DNA from 2 places in the Streptomyces sp. NPDC005496 genome. Region 1 is predicted to be linked to the other one. Evidence: riboswitches for the same ligand, from Rfam matches in the RefSeq annotation. Region 1 holds a riboswitch; the other holds the start of a gene.
What was found. A riboswitch is a leader RNA that binds a small molecule or an ion and turns the genes downstream of it on or off. The one in region 1 is predicted to bind thiamine pyrophosphate.
Positions count from the first base shown of each region.

Region 1 (7,521 bases):
CAGGACCCTGTGTACGAGGCCTACCCCGCGCACGACCCGTGCGCGGGCGCCGTCGCCGCCGACCGGCTGCTCGCCCGGCCCGACCGCCCCGACGCCGTCTACGGTCTCTTCGACCCGAACGGCACCGACCTGCTGGCCGCGGCCCGCCGCTACGGCCTGCGCGTACCGGACGACCTCCTGCTCGTCTGCTGCAGCGAGTCCACCGTCTACGCCAGCACCGAACCGCCCATCACCACGCTCTCCCTGAAGCCCCGCCGGATCGGCACGGCCGTCGTCCAGCTCCTCATCGACGCCATCGAGGGCCTCGAATCGGACCAGCCGGTCGAACAGGTGATACCGACGGAGCTGATCGTGCGTACGTCCTCCGAGCGACGTCCGCCGCGCACGACGGTCAGCCCGCCGCGGTCCCCGGAGGAGGGCTGAGTCACAGGTGGCGGGACCGGCGCCGAGTGGGAAGCACCACCCAATTGGGGCGAAAGCCGCGGTGAAGCGAGGTCTTGCTCCGATTCACCACCCCTGGGTCATCACATGGCGCGATCCGCATTCCTATGATGGGCGGACGACACCGCGGGCCGCTGCGACCAGGCAGTCCGAAGCGGTGCAGATGCGGCGCGATGGTGGTGGAGGGGTCGATGACTCAGGGGGCCGGTCAGGGACCCGAGGTGCTGCGCACGGCGACGCTGCGCGACTTCCGGGTTCCCGCGTACGTCCACGAGACCGGTCCGTACGCGCAGAGCTCGCCCCCCGAGGAGGGCGCGCCGTCCGTCCCGGAGCCGGCGGAGTACACGCCGACCCAGCGCGATCTGCCCGTCATCAACCGGGGGGACACGCTCCAGGTCCACGTCGACCCCGCCGCCGCGCCCGCCCCGCAGCCCGCCGAGGGACCCGGCCCGCTGTACGTCGTCGGTGACGTGCACGGCTACCTCGACCAGCTCGTCGCGGCGCTCCAGGCGCAGGGCCTCATCGACGCCGCGGGCAACTGGTGCGCCGGCACGTCCCGGCTGTGGTTCCTCGGCGACTTCACCGACCGCGGCCCGGACGGCATCGGGGTCATCGACCTCGTGATGCGGCTGTCCGCCGAGGCGGCGGCGGTCGGCGGCTACTGCAAGGCGCTCATGGGCAACCACGAGCTGCTGCTGCTCGGCGCCAAGCGGTTCGGCGACACTCCCGTCAACTCCGGTGCGGGGACGGCCACCTTCCAGGCCGCCTGGCTCCTCAACGGCGGCCAGAAGACCGACATGGACCGCCTCCAGGACCACCATCTTCAGTGGATGGCCCGCCTGGACGCCATGGAGATCTCCGACGGGCATCTCCTCGTGCACTCCGACACCACCGCCTACCTCGACTACGGCGACTCCATCGAGGCGGTCAACGACACCGTCCGTGAGACCCTCACCCGCAACGACGCCGACGAGTGCTGGGACCTGTTCCGCAAGTTCACCAAGCGCTTCGCCTTCCGCGACGACGGTGGCGCCGAGGCGGTCCGCTCGCTCCTCGACACCTACGGCGGCGCACGCATCGTCCATGGCCACAGCCCCATTCCGTACCTGCTGGGCGAGGTCGGCTCGGAGGACGGCGAGGACAACGCGGGCCCGACGGTCGAGGGACCGCACATCTACGCCGACGGGCTGGCCATCGCGATGGACGGCGGAGTGACCATGGCCGGAAAGCTGCTGGTGCAGCAGCTCCCCCTGGGTAGCTGAGTGTTCGCCGGGCAGGTGTCCCCCGCGAAGGACCCTGCCGGTCAGAGGGCAATTTCCGGAAACCCTCTGTCATCGTGTGCCCTCGCAGCTCTACCATCGGCTTATCCGTAGCAGGCTCCCCTCCGTTTCTGCCCGACGGCTCGTCAGCGTGCGAGCCACCAGCCCTACGGAGCATCGGGGGATGCACATGAACAGCGTTCCGCAGCACCTGCTGAACGAGGACCGCCAGGATTACGAGCGGATCCTCGATGAGGCGCTGCGCTCCGCACCACACCGCCCGGAACTGGCCGCGGTCGGCAAGCGGCTCAACCCCGAACAACTGCGCACGATGGCCCTGAACGCCACGGCTCTCATCACGGCGGCCGCGGCGGCCGAGTACCAGCACTACGTGACGGCCCGCGAGGAACTGCGCCGGCCCGCGTCGTCCGCCCCTTCCGTCCGCGAGGAGTCCGGTTCCACCGAGCCCGGTTCGGGCGCGGTCGGGCTGGCCACCACCATGGGGGAGGTCGCCGAGACGGCCGGAGCCGGTGCCATGGCCGTCGTCGCGGTGCTCGCCCCTGTGCTCGCCGGGACGGCCGCGGCGATATTCCTGCTGGTCGGCTACATCCTGAAGATGCTCGACCCCGAACCGGCGTTCGCGAGGACGATCCTGACCACCGGATGGGTCTTCGGAGCCGTCACTGCGGTCGCCATCCTGGCCGCCGCGGTCGGGCTCCTGCTCACGGCACTGCGCGACGGCGGCTCCTCCTTCCAGGCCGAGGACAGCGGCGAGCTGAACGAGGAGGTGACCCGGGCGGGGGACGCCTGGCGCGAGGCCCTGCTGGAACGCGGCATCCTGCCGTTCCTTCGGGAGGCGCTCGCCGACTCAGGCACGACGGCCGTCAGCCCCAAGTCCCCGGAGCCAACCGGCCGTATGCCGCATCTGGGGTACGGGCGACCGGGGTTCAGCAGCCCGGACGGGGGCCCGGCAGCGGGCCCGCGGCCGAGCTACAGCAGTCCGGACTTCTCCAGCCCGGACTTCGGAGGCCCGGAACACCAGCCGGAGTGACCCCGGCCCGACGTCCCACCAGGCCGGAAGCCCACCGGTAACCCACCGGCGCGCGACGCGACAGGCCGTCGACCATCGACCGCCCAGGCGCCAACCCGCCGGTCCCCGGACGGAGTTCGGCAGCCGGACCGAGCTCCACCTCACCTGTGCCGCCGGACCGGCACCTCGGCCCGGCGGACCGGTTCGAGGTGGCCGCACCCGGCGCGCCGTCGGGCCCGTGGTGCTCCGGGTGCCGCGCACCGCTGTACGGGCCCCTGCCTGCGCCCCGCACAGGGAGCGCAGGCAGGCGGCACAGCGGGCGTCAGGACCGAGCGATCGTCTCGGTCGCGACCGCCGAGGCCCCGTCCAACCGCGTCAGTCCGCCAAGGGCAGATAGACCCGGTTGCCCGCCGCGGCGAACTCCTTGGACTTCTGTGCCATGCCCTCCTCGATCTCCGACGGCGAGTTCCCGTGTTCGCGCCGGATGTCGTGCGAGATCTTCATCGAGCAGAACTTCGGCCCGCACATCGAGCAGAAGTGCGCCGTCTTGGCGGGCTCCGCCGGCAGCGTCTCGTCGTGGAACTCCCGTGCCGTGTCCGGGTCGAGAGCCAGGTTGAACTGGTCCTCCCAGCGGAACTCGAACCGGGCGTCGGACAGCGCGTCGTCCCACTCCTGCGCGCCCGGGTGCCCCTTGGCGAGGTCGGCCGCGTGAGCGGCGATCTTGTAGGTGATCACGCCGGTCTTGACGTCGTCCCGGTTGGGCAGACCCAGGTGCTCCTTGGGCGTGACGTAGCAGAGCATCGCGGTGCCCCACCAGGCGATCATCGCGGCGCCGATACCGGAGGTGATGTGGTCGTACGCCGGGGCGACGTCCGTCGTCAGCGGGCCGAGCGTATAGAACGGAGCTTCATCGCAGATCTCCTGCTGAAGGTCGATGTTCTCCTTGATCTTGTGCATCGGGACATGCCCCGGGCCCTCGATCATGGTCTGTACGTTGAAACGCTTCGCGACCCTGTTGAGTTCCCCGAGTGTCCTCAACTCGGCGAACTGAGCGGCGTCGTTGGCGTCGGCGATCGACCCGGGCCGCAGCCCGTCGCCGAGCGAGTACGTGACGTCGTAGGAGGCGAGGATCTCGCACAGCTCCTCGAAGTTCTCGTAGAGGAAGCTCTCCTTGTGGTGCGCGAGGCACCAGGCCGCCATGATCGAGCCGCCGCGCGAGACGATGCCCGTCTTCCGGTTGGCGGTGAGCGGCACGTACGGGAGGCGGACGCCCGCGTGGACCGTCATGTAGTCCACGCCCTGCTCCGCCTGTTCGATGACGGTGTCCTTGTAGATCTCCCAGGTCAGCTCCTCGGCGCGGCCGTCGACCTTCTCCAGCGCCTGGTAGAGCGGCACGGTGCCGATGGGCACGGGGGAGTTGCGCAGGACCCACTCGCGCGTGGTGTGGATGTTGCGCCCGGTGGACAGGTCCATGACCGTGTCCGCACCCCACTGGGTGGCCCAGGTCATCTTGTCCACCTCCTCCTCGATGGAGGAAGTGACCGCGGAGTTACCGATGTTGGCGTTCACCTTCACCAGGAACCGCTTGCCGATGATCATCGGCTCGATCTCCGGGTGGTTGACGTTCGCGGGCAGCACCGCACGGCCGGCGGCGATCTCCTCGCGTACGACCTCGGGGTCGACGTTCTCGCGGACCGCCACGAACTCCATCTCGGGAGTGACCTCGCCGCGGCGGGCGTACGCGAGTTGCGTGACGGCCTCTCCGGGGCGGCCGCGGCGCGGCTGACGCGGCCGGCCGGGGAACACCGCGTCCAGATTGCGCAGTCCACCGCGCGGGGACGTGTGCTTGATGCCGTCGTCCTCGGGACGCACGGCCCGGCCCGCGTACTCCTCGGTGTCACCGCGGGCGATGATCCAGTTCTCGCGCAGCGGCGCCAGCCCCCTGCGTACGTCGGTGTCGACGGTCGGATCGGTGTACGGGCCCGAGGTGTCGTACAGCGTGACCGACTGCCCGTTGGTGAGGTGCACCTGACGGACCGGCACCCGCAGGTCAGGGCGCGAGCCCTCGACGTACGCCTTGTGCCAGCCGATGGACTTCCCGGCCTCGCCGTTCCGGAGCGAGGCGGATGCCTCGTCCGTCTGGCCGGAGGCAGGCGTGCTTACGTCCTTGTTGGTCATGAGACCTACTCCCTACGCCGGCATTACCCGGTAACAGGTTCAGCGGTCGACGCAGCGATGTCCGTCTGCCGATGTTTCATGTGAAACATCGCAGAGACGGAGGTCAGCGCCCTCTCAGCCCGGTGCTCCGAGCTCCCGCGTGTGCAAAGGTGCCTCCACGCTAGCGTCATATCTGGCGCGGTGAACAGAGGGCCCCCTCCGTTCTTGCGATGATCGGTCGGTGACCACGACGCAGCAGCCCCCGTATCCGCCCTCCGAGCCGCCGCACGGACACGGCGCCGGCCCCGGTTCCGGCCACGGGTCCGTACCCGGCCCCGGCCCCGGTGACGGCCCCCGCCGTGGACCGGGTGGCGGCGGCGGTCCCGGGCCGGGTGGTGGCAGCGGCCCCGGGTCAGGCGGCGGGCACGGTCCTGCGCCGGGCGACGGACACGGTCACTCGCACAGCCACGGCCCGGCAGCCCCCGTCTCCAAGCATCTCCGCAAGGTCATCGCCGCGATCCTGATCCCGTTCGCAGCCGCGGTCGTCGTGGGCCTGGTGGTGCTCTGGCCGGGCGGGGCACCCTCGCACGAGCGGACCGGCGTCGGCTTCGACCGGCAGACCCAGGGAGCCACGGTCACCCAGGTCGACGAGGTGGACTGCAAGTCCGTCAACGCCTCGGGGGACACTCCGACCGGTGACACCTCCACCGCCGAGGGGTCCTCCGCGCAGCAGCAGGCGACGGGCGACTGCAAGAAGGCGACCATCCGGATCGACACCGGCAAGGACAAGGGCCGCACCTTCACCGAGATCGTCCAGCCCGACCAGTCACGGCAGTTGCACGAGGGCGAGAAGGTCGTGGTCGCCTACGAACCCTCGGCGCCCGTGAACCTCCAGTACTCCGTCACCGACGTGAACCGGAAGCTCCCCATGGCGCTCCTCGCCGGGATCTTCGCGCTGGCCGTCGTCGTGGTGGGCCGGCTGCGCGGTGTCATGGCGCTGGTCGCGCTGGCCGTGAGCTTCCTCATCCTGACGTTCTTCATCCTGCCCGCGATCCTGCAGGGTTCGAATCCCCTGGTCGTGGCGGTGATCGGGGCCAGCGCGATCATGCTGATCGCCCTCTACATGTGCCACGGCCTCTCGGCCCGGACCTCGGTCGCGGTACTGGGCACGCTGCTGTCCCTGCTGCTGATCGGCGTGCTGGGCTCGGGATTCATCGACTGGGCCGCGCTGACCGGCAACGTGGACGACAACACCGGCCTCATCCACGGCCTCTATCCGTCCATCGACATGAGCGGCCTGCTGCTCGCCGGCGTCATCATCGGCTCGCTCGGCGTGCTCGACGACGTGACGGTCACCCAGACCTCAGCCGTCTGGGAACTGCACCAGGCCGACCCGACGATGGGCTGGCGCGGGCTGTACCGGGCGGGGATCAGGATCGGCCGCGACCACATCGCCTCCGTCGTCAACACCCTGGTGCTGGCGTACGCGGGCGCGGCCCTACCTCTCCTGCTGCTGTTCTCGATCGCCCAGAGCAGCGTCGGAACGGTCGCCAACAGCGAGCTGGTCGCCGAGGAGATCGTGCGCACCCTGGTCGGCTCGATCGGCCTGGTCGCCTCCGTTCCGGTGACCACGGCGCTGGCCGCCCTCGTGGTCTCGGCGGACCGCAAGGACAGCTCGGGCGTTCCGGCACCCGCGGGCGCCACGGCTCCGCGACTCAGGGCCCCGGCACGCGGCGGGAAGGGCCGCCGGCGCAAGCACTGAGCGGAGAGGAAGCGTTACTCCACTGGGGCAGGCGGTCGGGCGGATCAGCCCGCGCTCTGCTCCTCCGCCAGGATGCGGTCCAGCGCCTCGTCGAGGTGGGTGTCGAAGTCCGCGAGGGAACGCTCCTGCCCGAGCGGCACCAGCTTGTCCGTACGGTCGAGGAAGGCCACCAGCGGGGCCGTACCGGACCGGAACAACGCGTGGTCGCACCCCACCTGAAGCCGGATCAGCACCTCACCGAACGCCTCGGGGTCCGCGGGGGTGATGTGCACATCCCCGTCACCGCACGGCCGGCCCACCCCGTCGATCAGCAGCTCCCGGCCGAACGCCCACGTCACCGGTGCGTCACCGGGCAGGTGGAAGGTCAATCGCACGGCGAAGGGATCACTGGTCTCATAACGGAGTTCCACCGGAATGCGGAAGGAGAGCTCCTCCGATACGAGAAAGCTCATCATCACTTCTGCCTGCACCGACTCGCGCATCGTCAACCCCGTCGTTTGCCGTCGACTGGCCAGGAATCATCCTCCTGACACTGCTGGCATCTTGCTCAACGTACACGGCAGATCACAAGGAGTGAGTTTTCAGATGCTGATAGAGATCGTCAGCGTTCCCAGCATCCGGCCGATTTCGGCCTGCAGCTGACGGGCCACGGGCAGCAGTCGGTCCACCTGATGGAAGGGCAGGGAAATGGCCACTGTGGCGGCCGTCGCCCCCGCCGTGATGGGCAGCGCGGCGCACACCGTCCCGAGGGCGTACTCCTGCCGTTCCACGATCGGTTCCATCCGCCTCGCCCTTTCCAGGCGGCGCAACAGGGTCCGTTCGTCACGCACCGTGTTCGGAGTGATGGACTGCACCGGGTAGCGGGCAAGGTG
Region 1 is NZ_JBIAJQ010000005.1:500,755-508,275, reverse strand. It holds gene ACFYQQ_RS18360 (LacI family DNA-binding transcriptional regulator) at 1-423, shown strand, start outside; gene ACFYQQ_RS18355 (metallophosphoesterase) at 618-1,703, shown strand; gene ACFYQQ_RS18350 (hypothetical protein) at 1,885-2,751, shown strand; gene thiC (phosphomethylpyrimidine synthase ThiC) at 3,106-4,908, opposite strand; TPP riboswitch at 4,901-5,057, opposite strand; gene ACFYQQ_RS18340 (YibE/F family protein) at 5,129-6,649, shown strand; gene ACFYQQ_RS18335 (SsgA family sporulation/cell division regulator) at 6,694-7,131, opposite strand; gene ACFYQQ_RS18330 (IclR family transcriptional regulator) at 7,231-7,521, opposite strand, start outside.

Region 2 (7,521 bases), on a different contig from region 1:
GATCGCGGCGCCGCCCGGGTGCCCGGCGCGGCTCGCGTGGGCCACGTCCGCCCGGTCGTTCACCGAGAGCAGCGCGCCGTGGCGGCGGCACTTCTCGGCGAAGAGGTCCAGGAGGTCCAGCTCCTCCGCCGCCTCCAGGCTCTTGTCCCGCAGCTGCACGAGGTCGACCCCGCCGGCCAGGACCGCGTCGAGGAACTCCGGAAGGTCGCCCTGGCGCCTGCGGGCGTCCGTGCACAGGTAGAGGCGGGCGTCGGCGAGCTGGGCGCGGGCGTCGGCACCGGTCTCGGGCATGGCTGGGTCCCCCGTGGTCGGTGGCGTACGGACCACGGCGGCCGGTCGGGCCGGCGGGCCGTGGTCCGTACACCGGAAGGTTGTCGGATCAGACGGCGAGCGCCTGGGCGCGGCGCTTCACCTCCGTGCCGCGATTCTCGCTCAGAGCCTGCGCGGGGGTGCCGGGCAGGGTCGAGTCGGGGGTGAAGAGCCACTCCAGCATCTCTTCGTCGGTGAAGCCGTCGTCCCGCAGGAGCGTCAAGGTGCCGGACAGGCCCTTGACGACCTTCTGCTCGGCCCCGTCGATGAAGGCGGCGGGGACGTGCAGCGCGCGGTTCTCACCACGGCGTACGGCGATGAGCTGGCCGTCCTTGACCAGCTGCCGGACGCGGGTCACCTCGACGCCGAGCAGTTCGGCGATGTCGGGGAGGGTGAGCCAGGCGGGGACGAGAGCATCGATCTTTGCGTCAATCTCGGTCACGGGACAAGCCTGCCATCTGGGACCGACAGTCGGAAGCCGAGGCCGTCCGACCTGGGGAGGAGCAGGCGGGCGGCGGACCGCCGGACGCCCTACGCCGCCGCCGTCTTCAGCGGCTTGGACGGGTCCGTCAGGGCGTCGGCGTCCATCGGCGTCCCCGCCTCGATCAGCTTGCGTCCCTGGGCGAGGTCCCGGGGCCGGCCCACGGCGAGCAGGGCGACCAGGCGGCCCTCGCGGAGCCAGCAGACCGTCCAGGCGGCGCCCGAGGGGTCACCGCGCCACAGGGTCGTGTCGGCGGAGGCGTGGTGGCCGACGTACTGGACGAAGCGGCCGAACTGCTCGGACCAGAAGTAGGGCACCGGGTCGTACGCCGCGGGGGCCTCGCCGATGATGTTCGCCGCCACCGTGCGCGGCCCCTGGAGGGCGTTGTCCCAGTGGTGGACCAGCAGGCGCCCCTCGTAGCGGCCCGACGGGAAGGAGGCGCAGTCGCCGACCGCGTAGACGTCGGGCGCGGAGGTGCGCAGGTGGGCGTCGGCCACGATCTCGCCGTGGGCGCCGAGTTCGATCCCGGAGCCGGCGAGCCAGGCGGTCGCGGGGCGGGCCCCGATGCCGACGACGACCGCGCCGGCGGGCACCCGCGAACCGTCGTCCAGGACCACCGCGCCGGGCTCGACGCGCTCCACGCGCGCGTGGGTGCGCAGCGCCGCCCCGCTGTCGGCGTACCAGCCGGCCATGGGGGCGGCCACCTCGGGAGGCAGCGCACCGGCGAGCGGCCGGTCGGCGGCCTCGACGACGGTCACCGCGCATCCGGCCTCGCGGGCCGCGGTCGCGAACTCGGCGCCGATCCAGCCCGCTCCGACGACCACGATGTCGTGCTGCTCGGCGAGCACCGGGCGCAGCCGCTCGGCGTCGTCCAGGGTGCGCAGCAGGTGGACTCCGGGGATGCCCTCGGTGCCCGGCAGCCGAATCGGTTCCGCCCCGGTGGCGATCACCAGGACGTCGTACGGCACGGGCCCGTCGGCGGTGTCCAGTTCGTGGTCCCCGGGGCGGGCGCCGAGCACCTCGCAGCCGAGCCGCAGTCCGATGCCGAGCGCCTCGAAGTCGACGTCGAAGGCGGAGCCCTCGGCCTTGCCGAGCAGCACCGCCTTGGACAGCGGCGGCCTGTCGTACGGCTGGTGCGGCTCCCCGCCGATCAGGGTCACCGTGCCGGTGAAGCCCTGTTCCCGCAGGGCGACCGCGGTCTGCACCCCGGCCATGCCCGCGCCCACGACGACGACTCGCGGCGCCGTGCGCTCCCCGGACTGCGTCTGCTCGCTCACGTGATCACCATAGACATCTGACACCACGTCAGTCACCGGGCGTGCTGGACGATCTCCTCCACCACGCTCGTCCCACTGCCCTCCTGCGACTCCCACTGCCAGTTCTCCTCAAGCCGTACCCGTCCGTCGGCCAGCTCGACGACCAGGGACACGCAGTGCCCGGAGGATGTCGTTCCGTCGTGCTTCAGCTGCACGTACCGGAAGTCGAGGCGGTCACCCTCACGACTACCCACGAGATGACCTCGTACGACATCGCCGCCCGCGTAGTCGGCCCAGATCCGTCCCTCCCGCTCGTGGTAGGTGAACCGGGTGCGGGTGCCGACCTGGCCCGGCGCCTGGTCGGCGACCGGGGCGAGGACGAGGCCGTCGAGCGAGCGGGCCATGCGGGGAGCTCCTCTACTGGGGGGCCGGGGCGACGGGCTAGGGTGGCCAACGTAAAGCACACGCGGGAGCCCGGACGCACCGGGCTGAGAGGGAGGCTGGACGGCCTCCGACCGTACGAACCTGATCCGGGTCATGCCGGCGAAGGGAGGGGCTGGACGCCCATGTCGCGTACCTCACAGTCCACGGACACCGCACGCGGGCCCTCGGGCTCGCCGGACGTCCTCGTCGTGGGCGGGGGCATCATCGGTCTGGTGACCGCCTGGCGGGCCGCGCAGCGCGGGCTCACCACCGCGGTCGTGGACCCCGAGCCGGGCGGCGGCGCCGCCCAGGTGGCCGCCGGCATGCTGGCCGCCGTCACCGAACTCCACTACGGCGAGCAGACGTTGCTCGGCCTCAACCTGGCCTCCGCCGAGCGCTACCCCGACTTCGCGGCGGAGCTGACCGAGGTCACCGGTCTCGGTCTCGGCTACCGCCGCTGCGGCACGCTCGCCGTCGCGCTGGACGCCGACGACCGCGCCCACCTGCGCGAACTGCACGCGTTGCAGCGCCGGTCGGGCCTGGAGTCGGCGTGGCTCAGCGGCCGGGACTGCCGCCGGCTGGAGCCGATGCTCGCACCGGGCGTGCGCGGCGGGCTGCGGGTGGACGGCGACCACCAGGTCGACCCGCGCCGGCTCGCCGCCGCCCTGGTCGTGGCCTGCGAGCGCGCCGGTGTCGTCCTGCACCGCACCTGGGCCGAGCGGCTGGACGTCGTCCGGGGCCGGGCCACCGGGGTGGTCACCACGGACGGCACCGCCCTGCCGGCCGGCCGGGTCGTCCTCGCCGCGGGCAGCCTCAGCGGACGGCTGGCGGGCGTCCCGGAGGACCTGCTGCCGCCGGTGCGCCCCGTGAAGGGGCAGGTGCTGCGGCTGACCGTGCCGCCGCGCTACGCGCCGTTCCTGAGCCGGACCGTGCGCGCCGTCGTGCGCGGCAGCCACGTCTACCTGGTGCCGCGCGAGAACGGCGAGCTGGTCGTCGGCGCCACCAGCGAGGAGCTGGGCTGGGACACCACGGTCACCGCGGGCGGTGTGTACGAGCTGCTGCGCGACGCCCACGAGCTGGTCCCCGGGATCACCGAACTGCCGCTGACCGAGACCCGCGCCGGGCTGCGCCCCTGCTCGCCGGACAACGCCCCGCTGCTCGGGCCGACCGGACTGGACGGCCTGCTGCTGGCCACCGGCCACCACCGCAACGGCGTGCTGCTCACCCCGGTCACCGGCGACGCCATGGCGCACGTCCTGACCACCGGTGAACTCCCGGACTTGGCACGCCCCTTCACCCCCCGCCGCTTCAGCACCGCCCTCACGGAGCAGCCCGCATGAACATCTTCGTCAACGGGGAGCGCCGGCACGTCGCCCCGGGCACCGCGCTCGACGCCCTCGTCGCGACCCTCACCGCTGCCCCGTCCGGTGTCGCCGTCGCCCTCAACGAGACCGTCGTCCCGCGCGGGCAGTGGGCCGGCACGGCCCTCGCCGACGGGGACCGCGTCGAAGTCCTCACCGCCGTCCAAGGAGGCTGACCCATGGCCGACGACCCCTTCGTCCTCGGCGGCACGTCCTACGCGTCCCGCCTGATCATGGGCACCGGCGGCGCCCCCAGCCTGGACCTGCTGGAGCGCTCCCTGGTGGCCTCCGGCACGGAGCTGACGACGGTCGCGATGCGCCGGGTCGACCCGCGGGCGCACGGTTCGGTGCTGTCCGTCCTCGACCGGCTCGGCATCCGCGTCCTGCCGAACACGGCGGGCTGCTTCACCGCGGGCGAGGCGGTCCTCACCGCCCGGCTCGCGCGGGAGGCCCTCGGCACCGACCTGGTGAAACTGGAGGTCATCGCCGACGAGCGCACGCTGCTGCCCGACCCGATCGAGCTGCTGGACGCCGCCGAGACGCTCGTCGACGACGGGTTCACGGTGCTGCCGTACACGAACGACGACCCGGTGCTGGCGCGGAAGCTGGAGGACGTCGGCTGCGCCGCGATCATGCCGCTGGGCTCGCCCATCGGCTCCGGCCTCGGCATCCGCAACCCGCACAACTTCCAGCTGATCGTGGAGCACGCGCGCGTGCCGGTCATCCTGGACGCGGGCGCCGGGACCGCGTCGGACGCCGCGCTCGCCATGGAGCTGGGATGCGCGGGTGTGATGCTCGCCTCGGCCGTGACCCGGGCGCAGGAGCCGGTGCTGATGGCCGACGCCATGCGGCACGCGGTGGAGGCGGGGCGGCTGGCGTACCGGGCGGGCCGCATCCCGCGCCGGCACTTTGCGGAGGCCTCCTCCCCGGTGGAGGGGCGCGCACGGCTGGACCCCGAGCGCCCCGCCTTCTAGGGCCTGTCGTTTGGATCAGGTCGGCCGTGACGGACGGTTCGTCCCGGCCGACCCGAGCGGGGTCTGGTGCGTGCAGCTGCAAGGCGGAGGAGGGAGTCGAAGCGATGGGGGTCCCCCCGCTCGAGCGGAGCCGAGAGTGGGGGAGTCGGCGACCGACGACAACGCCGCAGATGTGCGTGCCAGACCCCGCGACACCGGCCTGATCCAAACGACAGGCCCTAGCAGCCGGCGGCCCGGCGGGCCCGCGTCGGACCGGCCACACAACAGTCACAGCTCTGCTGCATTCCGCCCCCGGAAAGAGCGGACCGGGTGGGCGTGACGGTGGCGGCTCGTAGACTCACCTGCGTGGATACGACCCTTCAGGACCCGCTTGTCGGGCAGGTGCTCGACGGCCGCTACCGCGTCGACGCGCGGATCGCGGTCGGCGGGATGGCCACGGTCTACCGGGCCCTGGACACCCGCCTCGACCGCGTGCTCGCGCTCAAGGTGATGCACCCGGCGCTGGCCGCCGACGGCTCCTTCGTCGAGCGGTTCATCCGGGAGGCCAAGTCCGTGGCCCGGCTCGCCCACCCGAACGTGGTGCAGGTCTTCGACCAGGGGACGGACGGGTCGTACGTCTACCTGGCCATGGAGTACGTCGCCGGGTGCACCCTGCGTGACGTGCTGCGCGAGCGCGGGGCGCTCCAGCCGCGGGCCGCGCTCGACATCCTGGAGCCGGTCCTCGCCGCGCTCGGCGCCGCCCACCGCGCCGGTTTCGTCCACCGCGACATGAAGCCGGAGAACGTCCTGATAGGGGACGACGGCCGGGTCAAGGTGGCGGACTTCGGACTCGTGCGCGCCGTGGACACCGTGACGAACACCACGGGGTCCGTCCTCGGCACCGTCTCCTATCTCGCCCCCGAGCAGATAGAGCACGGCACGGCGGACCCCCGCGTCGACGTGTACGCCTGCGGCGTCGTCCTGTACGAGATGCTCACCGGCGACAAGCCGCACTCGGGCGACTCCCCCGCGCAGGTGCTCTACCAGCACCTGAACGCGGACGTGCCGCCGCCGTCGGCCGCCGTCCCGGGGCTGCCCCTCGTCCTGGACGACCTGGTCGCCTCGTCGACCGCGCGCGATCCCGAGGTGCGTCCGTACGACGCGGTGGCGTTGCTCGCCGAGGTGCTGGAGGCGCGCGGCGGGCTGAGCGCCGAGCAGCTGGACGCCGTACCGCCGAAGGCCGTGGCGGTGAACCACGACAACGCCGACGACCGGACGAGCGTGATCCCGCGCTCGCTGTCCGGGCAGCGGCCGCTGCCGGTGAACGAGGACGAGGCGGCGCTGAACCGCACCAGCGTCCTCGCGAGCCCGCCGGTCCCGCCGCGCCGGCGCCCCGGCGCCGGTGTGCGGCCCCGGCGCGGGATGGTCGCGATCGTGGCGGCCGTGCTGCTGGTGCTCGGCGTCGGCGCGGGCGTCTGGTACATCAACTCCGGCCAGTTCACCAAGGTCCCGGCGGTGCTGGAGAAGACCGAGGACCAGGCGAGGGACCGGCTGGAGGCGGCCGGCCTCGACGTGAAGGAGGTCCGGCGCGACTTCAGCGACACGGTGAAGCGGGGCACGGTCAGCAAGGTCGACCCCGGCGTCGGCGAGCGGATCCGGGAGAACGACTCGGTGACGCTGACCATCTCCAAGGGCCCCGAGGTCGTGAAGGTGCCGGACCTGGAGGGCGAGACGCTGGAGAGCGCCAGGGACCGGCTGAAGTCGGCGGGCCTGGCGGCCGGGATGGTCACCCGCGACTTCAGCGAGGACGTCGACCGCGGCTCAGTGATCGGCACGGAGCCCGGGGCCGGGACCGAGCGGCACGCCGGGTCGGCCATCGCGATCACGGTGAGCAAGGGCCGCGCGATCGACGTGCCCGATGTCACGGGTTCCTCGGTCGAGGACGCCACCGAGGAGCTGGAGGACGCGGGCCTGAAGGTCGAGGTCACCGCGGAGCGGGTGACGTCGTCGGAGTTCGACAAGGGCGAGGTCGCCGAGCAGAAGCCGGGCGGCGACGAGAAGCAGCTCGCGGAGGGCGACACCGTGACGCTGACCCTCTCCAAGGGCCCGGAGATGATCGAGGTCCCGGACGTCGTCGGGGACAGCGTGGACGACGCGACCCGGAAGCTGGAGGACGCCGGGTTCGAGGTCGACAAGAACCGCGGGCTGCTCGGCCTCTTCGGGGACACCGTCGAGAGCCAGTCGGTGGACGGCGGGGACAAGGCCCCCAAGGGATCGACGATCAGCATCGAGATCCGCTGAGCGGTTCCCGGCCGCTCCCCCGGGAGCGGCCGCCGGTCCGGCGGGCTCACCGCCGGAGCACCCGCCTGTGCATGACACCCTGAAGGGGTGACAAGCAAGCAGCTCCGCAATCCCGTCGGCGGCCATGTCCCGGTGGCCGGCGGCCTCGACACCGTCGGTCTGACCTACGCGCGTGAGATGGGCGCCGAGGCCGTGCAGGTCTTCGTCGCCAACCCGCGCGGCTGGGCGACGCCGGTCGGCAACCCCAGGCAGGACGAGGCGTTCCGCGCGGCCTGCGCCGCCGAGTCGATCCCGGCGTACGTCCACGCCCCGTACCTGATCAACTTCGGCTCGCACACCGAGGCGACCGTCGAGAAGTCGGTGTCCTCGCTGCGTCACTCGCTGCGCCGGGCCCGGCAGATCGGCGCGCTGGGCGTGGTCGTGCACACCGGGAGCGC
Region 2 is NZ_JBIAJQ010000020.1:43,019-50,539, reverse strand. It holds gene thiE (thiamine phosphate synthase) at 1-291, opposite strand, end outside; gene ACFYQQ_RS38930 (Rv2175c family DNA-binding protein) at 380-751, opposite strand; gene ACFYQQ_RS38925 (FAD-dependent oxidoreductase) at 841-2,067, opposite strand; gene ACFYQQ_RS38920 (hypothetical protein) at 2,100-2,450, opposite strand; TPP riboswitch at 2,503-2,615, shown strand; gene thiO (glycine oxidase ThiO) at 2,613-3,809, shown strand; gene thiS (sulfur carrier protein ThiS) at 3,806-4,006, shown strand; gene ACFYQQ_RS38905 (thiazole synthase) at 4,010-4,804, shown strand; gene pknB (Stk1 family PASTA domain-containing Ser/Thr kinase) at 5,150-7,084, shown strand; gene ACFYQQ_RS38895 (deoxyribonuclease IV) at 7,172-7,521, shown strand, end outside.
Region 2: it holds a riboswitch for thiamine pyrophosphate, as region 1 does, so the genes downstream of both, thiO (glycine oxidase ThiO) here and thiC (phosphomethylpyrimidine synthase ThiC) in region 1, are expected to answer to the same signal.